3 regions of the Shewanella sp. DNRA4 genome follow, and region 2 is predicted to be linked to each of the others. Evidence: riboswitches for the same ligand, from Rfam matches in the RefSeq annotation. Region 2 holds a riboswitch; each other region holds the start of a gene.

Region 1 (4,290 bases), on a different contig from region 2:
TCGTGAGATAGATGGTGGTATGCAAACCTTAAATCTACCGTTGCCCGCTGTGGTGACTGCGGATTTACGTTTGAATGAGCCACGTTATGCCTCATTACCTAATATCATGAAAGCCAAACGTAAGCCGTTAGATGTGCTGACGGTAGCTGATTTAGGTGTGACGCTCAAAGCGCATCAAACGGTGATCAAGGTAACGCCGCCTGCTGAACGTAAGGCCGGTATTATGGTTGCGTCGGTAGCAGAGCTGGTTGAAAAGTTAAAGAATGAAGCGAAGGTGATCTAAATGGCCATTTTAGTATTAGCAGAACACGATAATGCGGCGCTGAAACTGGATACCGCTAAAGTTGTCACCGCAGCTCGTGCGATCGGCGGTGATGTACATGTATTGGTAGTGGGCCATCAATGTGGTGCAGTGGTGCAAGCCGCTCAAGCTCTACAAGGTGTCGCGCAAGTATTAGTCGCCGATAACAGCGCTTATGAAGCGCATTTAGCCGAAAACGTGGCTAAATTGCTGGTGGACTTAGCACCAAATTACAGCCATATCCTCGCCGCGGCATCGAGTGCGGGTAAAGACACGTTACCGCGTGTGGCAGCACTTTTAGATGTGGCGCAAATTTCGGAAGTGATTGGCGTGGTGAGTAGCGATACCTTTGTTCGCCCGATTTATGCGGGTAACGCGTTAGCGACAGTTCAAAGCCATGACGCGATTAAAGTGATGACAGTGCGTGCCAGTGCGTTCGATGCGGTTACACAGGGTAATAATGCTGCTGTGACTACCTTGGATAAAGTGTTTGAAGCCAAAGCTCAGTTTGTGTCTCAAGCGCTGACAGTTTCAGCTCGTCCAGAGTTAGGTAATGCAGGCATTATCGTATCTGGTGGCCGTGGCATGGGCAGCGGTGAAAACTTCGGCATGTTAGAGCAACTGGCTGATAAGCTTGGTGCCGCAGTAGGAGCTTCGCGTGCGGCGGTTGACGCAGGCTTTGTTCCGAATGACTTGCAAGTCGGTCAAACTGGTAAAATTGTCGCACCTAACCTTTATATTGCAGTCGGTATTTCAGGCGCGATCCAACATTTAGCGGGAATGAAAGACGCTAAGGTGATTGTGGCTATCAACAAAGACCCTGAAGCGCCTATCTTCCAAGTTGCCGATTATGGCCTCGAAGCTGACCTGTTCGAAGCCGTTCCGCAGTTGATTGCAAGCTTAAGTTGATTTTATTTGTGAGCTAAGTCAAAGTAAGCGGCTTCGCGGTGGTAACTGCTTAGCCGCTTATGTTTTTATGAGCCTCACGCCCATGTATGGGCGTTCTTAGAAGTAGAGGCGCACCAAATATCAGTAGTGATCAGTAGGGTGATTCCGTTGATCGTTCACGAAAGGATTTGGTGCCGAAGTAGTTTGATTTATCACGATCAACTGCTGGGGTTGTGCCTAATAGGTACAACACTGCCATAGTATTTCCAGATACGGATATTAGGAATAGTTACTATGGAGCGCTACTGATAGGACAGGTGATCTTGGGTATCTATTGCCTTTTCCCACCAGTTCAGTCGCCCTCCATTCGTATTTTGACGAAGAAATAATCAATGACTGTAGTTAGTTATGCCGATTCGGCGCTTTCTTTGCTCCCGCCTGTGGTTGCAATTGTATTGGCGATTTTTACTCGCCGAGTGCTTCTTTCCCTCGGTTTAGGAATTGTGATTGGAGTATTATTGCTCAATCAATTTTCTCCTGTGGCCAGCGGTGAGTTTTTATTTAACAGTGTAAAAGGACTTTTTTGGTCGGAAGATGGCGTAAATTCTTGGAATTTATACATTCTCGGTTTCTTGATTGTATTGGGGATGATCACCGCTCTAATTACTGTGAGTGGTAGTGCTCGGGCATTTGCTGATTGGGCAAGGTTACATATTCGTAATAAGCGCGATGCGAAATTACTGACCATGTTTTTAGGCTGTGTTGTTTTTATTGACGATTATTTCAATAGTTTAGTCGTTGGGTCTGTCGCAAGGCCTGTTACCGACCGTTACCATATTTCCCGCGCTAAGTTAGCTTATTTATTAGATTCTACCGCAGCACCAGTTTGTGTCATTTCACCGGTATCAAGTTGGGGCGCTTATATTATTGCGTTAATTGGCGGTATATTAACAGCACATGGTTTTGCGGATTCAGGGCATTTAAGTGTATTTATTCAAATGATCCCTATGAATTTCTACGCAATTTTCTCTTTATTATTACTGCTTTGTGTGGCGTTTATGGGCTTAGATGTTGGCCCTATGCGTGAACATGAATTAAATGCCATGCGCGGTAATTTATACGATGAGACTAAAGGTTTACCGCCAGGTGCTAATGCTGATTTACCCGAAGCTGAAACAGGTAAAATCCTCGGGTTATTCCTACCTATCACAGTACTGGTATTTGCGACCCTGTATTTTATGATCGATAGCGGTGCTCAAGTATTAGCTAAAGAAGGCATTGAATTTAATATTATTTCTGCTTTCGAGAAAACCGATGTGAGTTCATCACTGTTCTTTGGTGCCCTGATTGGTTTAGCGGTTGCGCTGGTACTTAACTTAGTGCAAGGCGTTGAAAAATCAATGGTATTAAAAGGTGTAGTGCAGGGCGCTCGCTCTATGTTGCCTGCGATTTACATCTTGTTATTTGCTTGGACCATTGCAGGTGTGATCGGCCAGCTTGAAACCGGTAAGTTTATGGCTAGCCTAGCCACTGGGAATATTCCCTTTGCTTTCTTACCTGCATTAATGTTTGTGTTAGCGGGCCTGACTGCATTCTCTACAGGAACCAGTTGGGGTACGTTCGGGATTATGCTACCGATAGCTGCGGATATGGCGATGGGAAGTCACACAGCCATGATGTTACCTATGCTGGCTTCGGTATTAGCGGGGGCGGTATTTGGTGATCATTGTTCACCGATTTCTGATACCACTATTTTGTCGTCGACGGGGGCCAGTTGCCATCATATCGACCACGTAGTGACTCAGCTTCCCTACGCAGTAATCGTTGCGCTGATCAGCATGGTAGGCTACGTAGTGCTTGGCTTAACTGAATCGGTCAATGCAGGATTAGTGACTTGTAGCATATTGTTTGTATTGACGATTTTTGGTCTGCACATTAAATCCAAAAGTACGGCTTTATAAGTCCGTGATTTAACTTCGCTCTTATATTGAGAATGTAAAACAAATCAGCCAGCAACTATGCTGGCTGATTTTTATCTACTCAGTATCTAAGATTACTGAGTCTGATTGAGTCCACGGCGGTTGAGTAAACCTTCAGTGGTAGGCTCTTGGCCGCGGAAGTTCTTGTAAGCTTCCATTGGCGCAATACTGTTGCCCACTTCGCGAATGGTCTTACGATATTTCATGCCGATCTCACGATTTAGGCCGCCTTGGGTTTGCACATAGGCAAAGGCGTCAGCCGCTAAAATTTCACTCCACATATACGCGTAGTAACTTGCTGAGTAACCACCTGGGAAGGCGTGGGCAAAGTAAGTTGACTTATAACGTGGTGGTACGGCGGTGATATTTAAGCCGTGCTTTTTCAGCGCATTAGCCTCAAAGGTCGCTACATCTTGCAATGGTGCATCAGGGCTTAATGAGTGCCATTCCATATCCACTAGCGCCGCAGCCATATACTCTAACGTATCGAAGCCTTGGTTAAAGCTGCCGGATTTTAACAGTTTTTGCAGTAACTCATCAGGGATAGGCTTGCCTGTTTCGTAGTGCTTGGCGTAGTTGGCTAACACTTTAGGGTGGGCCGCCCAATCTTCTTCGAAAGTCGATGGAAATTCCACAAAGTCACGGGATACCGAAGTCCCAGAAAGACTTGGGTAAGTCACTTTGGAGAACATACCGTGGGTACCGTGGCCCATTTCGTGGAACATCGTGGTGACTTCGTTATAGCTGACGAAGGTAGGTTGGCCATCAGGCGCCTTTTTAATGTTCATCACGTTAACTACGACAGGCTTAGTACCTTCGAGGAAGGATTGCCCTACAAACGAGCTCATCCATGCGCCACCGCGTTTACCTTCACGGGCAAAGTAATCAGCATAGAAAATCGCCATGCTTGAGCCATCGGCATCAAACATTTCATAGGCTTTCACATCTGGGTGGTATACAGGCAAATCTGGACGTGGTTTTAACGTCACGCCATACAACTCTTTAAGCGTATAGAACACGCCGTCTTCGAGGACGCGGTTAAATTCGAAGTAGGGACGAATGCTATTGGCATCAAGAGCGTATTTTTCTTGGCGGACTTTCTCTGCGTAAAACTCCCAGTCC
Region 2 (4,290 bases):
AACACCCATTAGCCAAGGGATTGCACTGCTGTAATGCTTTTATAGAATCTAGAATCTAGAATCTAGAATCTAGAATCTAGAATCTATAATCTAGAATCTAGAATCTAGAATCTAGAACCTAGCACCTAGCACCTAGAGACTTATCGCATATTGTTCAGGAGGTGTTTCTTGCGAAATAAAGACACATCTTCCTGATGCAAATGAACTGAATCGAGGTCACGATTAAGTTTCATCCTTGTTAAAAACCTAAGATAACGTTGTGTTTAACATCTGTCTACCACTTTCACATTACAAATTAGATAGTTAAGTGATGACTTAAGTTTGCTTGAATGGATGCAGGCTTACTCAAGCCCACAAAAAAGCAAGGGGCCCGTGGGCCCCTAGTTGATAGCGTGTAAAAGAGCCTTATGCCGTAGCTAACAAAGGCTGATTTTTCGTTTTACGCAGATGATAGGCAGTGAAGAGCACAAACCACAGGGCGCTTACGGCAAATCCAGCTAAGGTTGAATGCATAATCCCCATGGCTAAATAGCCTAAGGTGGCGCCAAAGGCGATGGCTAAGGCATAGGGTAGCTGGGTCATCACATGGTCAATATGGTGGCAACCTGCCCCCGTGGCCGACAAAATACTGGTGCTGGAAATCGGCGAGCTATGATCGCCAAACACTGAGCCCGCAAGCACTGCGGCAAGCATAGGCAGCATTAATGCGATATCGCTGGCTGCGGCCATGTCGCCAGCCAGTGGCAACATAATACCAAAGGTGCCCCAACTGGTTCCGGTGGCAAATGCCATGGCGCAGGACAACACAAACACCACCGCAGGCAACACTTCCATTGGCAAGTTACCGTTGGCGAGGGAGGCCAGATATTTGCCAGTCTCAACATCGCGAACAACCGCACCAATCGCCCATGCAAATAGCAAGATATTGATCGCAGGTAGCATGGCCATCACTCCTTGCGGGGCGGCTTTAAGCCAGTTTTTAGCGCCCAATTTTAACCGCAGCGCAAGCACAATTGACACCGCCAAGCTGCACAGCGCGCCATACACTAGCGAGGAGCCCACATTGGTGTTTTCAAAGGAGCCAAGTACGCTAAATGGCAGCCCTTTTTCATCCAACACTGCCGCACCAGAGGAAATCATAAAATACACGGTCGCGCCTGTGAGGGTTAGGATCGGCAATACCATATCGATCATGCCACCGTTACTTTCTTCAGGGCTTTCCATATCTAAGCCGATTGGACGAGGCTTAGACGGATCCCAAAGCTTCCCCTCCAGCGCCCATGCTTCATGTTTACGCATCGGGCCGATATCCATTTGAAAGATAATCACCACCAACACCATCAACAGGGTAAACACGGCATAGAGATTCATCGGGATCATCTCAACAAAGGCTGAGATTGGACTTTGCTCGCTAATGCCGTGGGCGGCCATAATGCCACCGATAAGCGCGATAATATAAGCGCCCCAAGAAGAAATGGGCATCAATACGCACACGGGCGCAGCGGTAGAATCTAAAAGATAAGCCAGTTTGGCGCGGGAGATTTGAAAGCGATCGGTCACCGGACGGCAAATAGCGCCAACCGACAAACTATGAAAAAAGTCGTCAATAAAAAACGCAAACACCATCACACCAGTTAAGCCTTTTGCGCCGCGACGGGTCTTAGCGCGCTTAGCTGCCCACTCGGCAAAGGCGCGGGTGGCGCCAGAAACCGTCATCAGACTAATGAGTCCACCAAGCAGTAACATAAACAGCAACATATTGATATTGTCGCGATTAAGTGCGCCATCGACCCAAAAAATCTTCAGCACGGTATTGAACATATAGTGCAATGAATCAAGGGGAGAAAACTGATTGAGTAACAAACTGCCGGCCACAATCCCTACGCCAAGGGATAACAGTACGCGACGAGTGATGATCGCCAAGGCGACGGCTAACAAAGGGGGAAGTACTGACCAACCTGAGTCAGCAAAATGACTAATGTCCATGATCTCTTTTCACCAAAAAACGGGTGGAGATCTACCGAGAGGATAAAGAAACAAAACCTATAGGGAGGTATTACTCCTCAGCCCCTTCAGGTAGCGCTCCATAGTGGATGACTATGGCAGTCTTGCACCTATTTGATGCAAAACCAGCAGCTCGGTTTGATGACCTGGCTACTTCGGCGCTGACTCCTTTCCTTGTACATCTGCGGCATCACCCTCCGCACAAGTAGTCATAGGCAGCGCGCCTCTACTTAAAGGTATTCGAGCGGGCATTCTAGCGAGATGGGAACTGATAGCAAGTATTTTGATCCCACTCGCGTATAAAACAATGAATCACCTACAAGTTGGTAACACAAGAAACATCCACCTTTCAAGCGTTGCAATAGCGCTAAATGGACTTATACGAGTAAATGTTTACCAAAAAAATCTAAGGTTCTTGTCCATGCGAGCTCAGCCGTTGGCTCATCATAACGGGCGGTGGAGTCATTATGGAAACCGTGATTCACATTCGGGTAAAGATAAGCGACGTAATCGGCTTTATTAGCCTTTAGCAGGGCTTCATACTCGGCCCATGTATCGTTAATCCGTTGATCTAATGCGGCAAATTGCAACATCAACGGGCCTTTCACACGGCTGCGCAGCTCAGTTGCTGCGGGTGTGCCATAATAAGGCACGCCTGCCGCAAGCTCATCGGGAATGGTGGCGGCGAGCATATTGACGATATAACCACCAAAGCAAAATCCGACAGCACCGAGTTTGCCATTACTCTGCGGGTGCGCCCTTAAAAAACGCGCGGCGGCGATAAAATCCTGCTCGATTTTGGCTCTATCAAGGCTCGCTTGCATGGCGCGACCCGCATCATCATTACCAGGATATCCACCAAGGCTGTAAAGCGCATCGGGGGCAAAGGCGATATAGCCCTTGGCCGCTAAGCGGCGGGCAACATCTTCGATATAGGGATTTAAGCCTCGGTTCTCATGTACCACTAACACCACGGCGGCTTTTTTACTGAGATCTAAGGTCTTAGGATCGCCCGCCTTTTGGCCTGGGATCAGCAACGCGTTTGGCAAGACTAAATAACCGCGGCCTTCACCATAGCCATCGGGGGATGGAAACTTTACATAACTGGCTTGAATGCTGGGATCGTTAAAGGAGACTTGCTCGGCTAAGGCGTAATTAGGCATTAGTGCGCCCGTCAGCGTGGTCATGGTAAAACCCAGTGCCACTAAACCTGCGAGGCGAGCCATAAACTCACGGCGGTCGATAATGCCGTGGGCATATTCGTCATACCAGTCAAAGGCTTCCTGAGGAATGACAGGGAAAGGTGGTGTGGTTAGTTCTGGCTTATGATCTGGGCTCATCGTTCTTTCTCCATTTAACAAGCTAACCACTGGTTTATATTCCCTAGCTTGTGAGTTATCTAGCGGCCTTACCAAGAGTAAAGGATGAGAGCTTGTCAGGGCAATTAGCTTTATGCCGCCCATTTAATAATTCTCCACCCATCAATAGCCAATTTATGGTTGATCATGCGCCCAAATTGGCGTGAGCTTTTTATTCCATAGGGGCATTTTTGTGTATAATGTCGCCAAACAACATATTAATATCATTACATTTCAATAACATAAGTTACAAATGGAGTTCAAATGGCTATAGGGATATGCAGGGTACTTTGTACCACTGTCACGCTCACGCTTGGGTTAACGGCTTGCGATAATCAGGTTTCTGATAAGTCAGCAAGTATTCCCGCTTCGCGCGAGTATCAGATTATTTCTACTTCACACCTCAACGATGGTTTCGAAACCCGCAAAGTGTTGCAGGCACGATTGCTGCTGGATTACCAGTTACAAGATACAGAAGGTAAGGCGGCCAGCTTAACCACACCACTAACCCATAATGCCCGCTTTTTTATCCAACCTAACCTGCTGCAAATTAGCGATTATGGCATGCCGATCCCAGTGAGTAATATCGACCCAAAAGCCAAATCCAATGAAATCGCTCAGTTGGTTAAAGATGGCTTTAATGTGGAATTTAACAATGGTGAAGTCCGTCTATTAACCCCCATTGCCAAGATGGATCAAAAAGATATCAAGGAGTTATTTGAGCGCTGGCAAAATCTTAATAACTTGTTTAAACAAGCCCCAACCTTGCCTGTGGCGCTTGAGCCTCGCGTCGGTTACAGCACAAGCGCCCCCATGGATGGGCGCTTAACTTGGACGGTTGAGCAGGTCAGTGAAGATAAATTAATCGCCGTGTTACAAGGTGAAAAAGGCAAGTATAAGGCCTATGGCAAGTTCGAAGTTAACCGTA
Region 3 (4,290 bases), on a different contig from region 2:
GAGCCACCAAAACTATTGGGGATCACCAATGTGTAAGGAATCGTGAAAAACTGCGCCGCTGCAATATCATATTCAGGGCAATACAAATGTTTACAGGATTTAGGCCCAGTATGCAGATCGAGCACTATATCCGCTGCATGGGCCATAGCCTGTAAGCTAACCGCCAATCTGTGGCCCGTGGTCACGCCCCAATCGTTACGTAACCGCTGCAGGCAAGCTTCAATCAAGGTGCTGCGATATGCTTGAATAAGTTCGCTATCGCTAAGCTCAGCATGTTCACTGTACCAAGCGGGTAAATCTATCGCGTGATTTAAGTACTCACGATTCCAGTTTACGCCAGTGATAGGGTCAAAACGCCCCAGTGTAAACTCACCGCTTTTTTGATTAATCCCCAGCGGATTAGCCAAGGGCACTAAGGTAATTTCCCCTAAGATGTCGCAATTTTCCAACTGCTTCATCAATTGATAAATCACCGCATTGCCTTGCACCTCAGCACCATGGACATTAGCCTGAATATACACTTTAGGGCCAGATACATGACCACTTGGCTTAAAGTGATAAATCGGCAGCGTCAGAGCCTGCCCTGCGGCAAGCTCCCCAATTTGCAGAGACGATGTTGTCGGCAACATACTAAACGCCTTCAAACAAATTTTCGTGCAACGCTTTAACCACTTGTGCCGCTTCGGATTCGGCCACTAACACACACAAGTTATGCGGGCTGGCGCCTTGGCAGATCATGCGCACATTATGGGGTTCGAGCACTTCAAACACGCGGCGACAAATACCCGCAGTCGTAGCGATGCGATTACCGATAATCGCCACCAATGCTAAACCATCCTCCACACGCACGCGGCAATGTTGCGATAATTCTTGCAGCAACGCTTCACTTAATAAACCTTGCCCGCTTGAATCGGAGCCGGTTTTATCTAGAGTGAGCGATACGTTAACTTCGGAGGTGGTGATCAAATCCACACTGATCTTGTGTCTTGCCAATGTGGCAAAGGTTTCAGCCAAGAAGCCCTGCGCATGCAGCATTTGTAGGCTGTGCAGATTGAGTAGCGTTTGGTCGCGGCGCAGCGCCACCGCGCGGAACACGGGTGCATCTTCAACCTGATGGCGGATCCAAGTGCCACCTTTTTCAGGCTCCTTGCTTGAACCGACAAACACTTGAATTTGTTGGCGCACGGCCGGAAGAATCGTCGCAGGATGTAATACTTTAGCACCAAAGGTCGCCATTTCGGCGGCTTCGTTAAAGCTGATTTCGGCAATCGGATGGGCATTTGGCGCGAGGCGCGGATCGGTCGTATAAATCCCGGCCACATCGGTCCAAATCTCAACCGCTGAGGCTTTTAAGGCTTCGGCTAACAGTGCCGCAGAATAGTCGCTACCGCCACGGCCGAGAGTTGTGGTTTGCCCCGCTTCATCGGAGCCAATAAAGCCTTGAGTCACAATCACTTGCTCAGATAGCAATGGCTGTAAGTGTTCACGGGATAACACTGCAATTTGCTCAACCTGTGGCTCGGCGCGGCCAAAATGGCTGTCGGTGCGCAACACACGGCGCACATCGAAGGCACTTGAGTTGGCGCCTTTTTCGCGCAATACCGCCGCAAATAATGCCGACGAACACTGCTCGCCAAGGGACAATAACTCATCCATGGTGGCCTTACTGCGCTGGGACGCCAGCGCTTCGCTTAATACCGCCATACGGCTTAACAGCTTATCTAACGCGGCAGCAACATCATTAGGGCGACCGAGTTTATCTAAGATAGCGTATTGAATCTGCGCAATTTGCTTTAATCGTTGTAAGCGACCATCGTCGTTAATTGACTCTTGGGTCAGTTCAACCAACAGGTTAGTCACGCCACTAGAGGCGCTAACCACCACTAAACGGCAATCGGGATTACCCAGTACAATCTCGGCGCAGCGATTCATTGCACCGTAATCGGCGACTGAAGTACCACCAAACTTTGCGACAACAAGGGACATTAGCGCACCTCCGCAGAAGCAGAATACACGGCACAAACAAGGATAAGATATTGATTAACTAACATGATTACGCTCCGAACTAACTTCGTTCGAAGAGCCTGGTGCTCAATGATACGCACCCCAATAGAAGGGAAACAGCAATCGTCACCAGAAGCTCTCCACCAATTACAGGTGACAATCGTTAGGATTCAGCCTAAGCGACCGACATAAACATGCAGCAACCATATCTATGCCTCGGCGTTAATCTCCCTCATCAATCATCGCTGGAGTTTGTGCTCCTCTGACTGACTACCTAGTTAACGCTCCTCTTCTGTTCCTTTCCGCCGGAAAGGGACGAAAAAAGTAGCAATAAACCCCTAATGAAGTCAATGCTAATTTCACACACTATATACAAATTCAATAAACGCATTTAAAAACAATGGGAATTTAAAACGTTTGCGACTCATGCCAAACGAGAATAGGGAAAAATCAATCAGATCTAGCAAAGAAGAAAAACAAACTAGCCTTGCCGTGAGATCAGCAAAGCTTAGCCAGAGGAGCGATTAAAAGCGTCAATCGCGGTTAGGTGACCAAGTCCGGTAGCTCATAAACCAAACGCACATAGTCGTTAAATCGACCTAAACACACCTCTGTTTGCCCGGCTAATGTACAAGGCACTAAACTCACCTCGCCCTGTTCCACCATGTAGATAGCGTATTGATTAAACTTTTTCCCCAACTGCAAGGCCATGCTGCGATCAATAAACACGGCCCAGCTCTTCTCCATATGGGATAAATCTGGCGATGCCCCAATCAGTGCACGATAGGGACTGCCTAATAATTCAATTTCACGTAGAAGTTGGCGGTCGAGTAATCGGTTTTGGCTGGGAGTGAGGAGGGTTGAAGCGGGATTATGGGCGGTAATTACAGCAAAGGAAAAATCACAGGATAATGCTTGAGTAAGCAAAAACAACGGCGTTTGATAATGCTGCCACAAATCTTGAGTCATGTTGTCCATTGGTAGTCTAGTCGAAAAATGAACCCGCGCTAGTTTAACAGAGAGCCTAAAAAATCCAAAGAGGCGTGAACTGGCTCACAAGAATTAAAAATACATTAGTTATACTAATCAATGACTAAAGTAAATATCATGGTAAATCAGCGTCTCAGCCTGAAATTTGTTAACATTTCATTTGTTAACAAATGCCTAAAACGAGTACAATGTCGTCATTGGCCAGTTAAGCAGATAACATTAAGTTTGCTTAATCTTGACAAGGGTTTGTTAGATTCCTCTGCGAAATCACCTTATGCTGGCCAGACATCTTTTAAAATGTGTTCTACATTTGATTTATCATTTAAACATTTTAAAAAAAACAATAGTTAAGGAACTATTTTTAACTATTGCTTATCGAAGTTGATACTGGTTACGTTTTATCGTATTACACTTTAAACGTTCACTTATATACATCCTGACGTGTAGCCGTGAAGATCTTCCCTTTGAAGCACAGAGCAGTAAGTGGAAGTATCAACATTTTATGAATATAAGAATCCGATGTAAGTGATTCTTATGGTTAGAATATTGGTTAAAATTTAGGTACTTAATATGCAAAATCCGCACATTCTGATCGTTGAAGATGAAGCCGTTACCCGTAACACGCTAAGAAGTATTTTCGAGGCAGAAGGGTATGTGGTAACTGAGGCCAATGATGGCGCAGAAATGCATAAGGCTATGCAGGAAAACAAAATTAACCTCGTGGTTATGGACATTAACCTACCAGGTAAAAACGGTCTGTTGTTGGCACGTGAATTACGTGAAATCAACAACATCGGTCTGATCTTCTTAACAGGCCGTGACAACGAAGTCGACAAAATCCTTGGACTTGAAATTGGCGCGGACGATTATATTACCAAGCCGTTCAATCCTCGTGAATTGACGATTCGTGCTCGCAACCTTCTGACTCGTGTTAATAGCGCAGGCAATGAAGTCGAAGAAAAGAGCTCTGTAGAATACTATCGTTTTAACGATTGGAGCCTAGAGATCAACAGCCGTTCTCTCGTCAGCCCACAGGGTGAATCTTACAAACTGCCACGTAGCGAATTCCGCGCTATGCTGCACTTTGTTGAAAACCCAGGCAAAATCTTAACTCGTGCCGATCTACTGATGAAGATGACTGGCCGTGAGTTAAAGCCACACGACCGTACTGTTGACGTGACTATCCGTCGTATTCGTAAGCACTTCGAAAGCTTGCCAGATACGCCAGAAATCATCGCTACCATTCACGGTGAAGGCTACCGTTTCTGCGGTAACTTAGAAGACTAATCTTCAACT

Evidence for each region. A riboswitch is a leader RNA that binds a small molecule or an ion and turns the genes downstream of it on or off. The one in region 2 is predicted to bind lysine.
Region 1: it holds a riboswitch for lysine, as region 2 does, so the genes downstream of both, HG547_RS09970 (Na+/H+ antiporter NhaC family protein) here and HG547_RS06940 (Na+/H+ antiporter NhaC family protein) in region 2, are expected to answer to the same signal.
Region 3: it holds a riboswitch for lysine, as region 2 does, so the genes downstream of both, lysC (lysine-sensitive aspartokinase 3) here and HG547_RS06940 (Na+/H+ antiporter NhaC family protein) in region 2, are expected to answer to the same signal.

Annotation. Positions count from the first base shown of each region.
Region 1 covers NZ_JABAIP010000008.1:18,037-22,326, reverse strand. Annotated here, with positions in the region: gene HG547_RS09980 (electron transfer flavoprotein subunit beta/FixA family protein) at 1-283, shown strand, start outside; gene HG547_RS09975 (FAD-binding protein) at 284-1,210, shown strand; lysine riboswitch at 1,306-1,502, shown strand; gene HG547_RS09970 (Na+/H+ antiporter NhaC family protein) at 1,582-3,150, shown strand; gene HG547_RS09965 (M3 family metallopeptidase) at 3,243-4,290, opposite strand, start outside.
Region 2 covers NZ_JABAIP010000005.1:111,112-115,401, reverse strand. Annotated here, with positions in the region: gene HG547_RS06940 (Na+/H+ antiporter NhaC family protein) at 406-1,986, opposite strand; lysine riboswitch at 2,070-2,241, opposite strand; gene HG547_RS06935 (dienelactone hydrolase family protein) at 2,382-3,344, opposite strand; gene HG547_RS06930 (hypothetical protein) at 3,627-4,290, shown strand, end outside.
Region 3 covers NZ_JABAIP010000003.1:60,594-64,883, reverse strand. Annotated here, with positions in the region: gene HG547_RS03920 (succinylglutamate desuccinylase/aspartoacylase family protein) at 1-629, opposite strand, end outside; gene lysC (lysine-sensitive aspartokinase 3) at 631-1,986, opposite strand; lysine riboswitch at 2,130-2,304, opposite strand; gene HG547_RS03910 (DUF3293 domain-containing protein) at 2,548-2,982, opposite strand; gene arcA (two-component system response regulator ArcA) at 3,565-4,281, shown strand.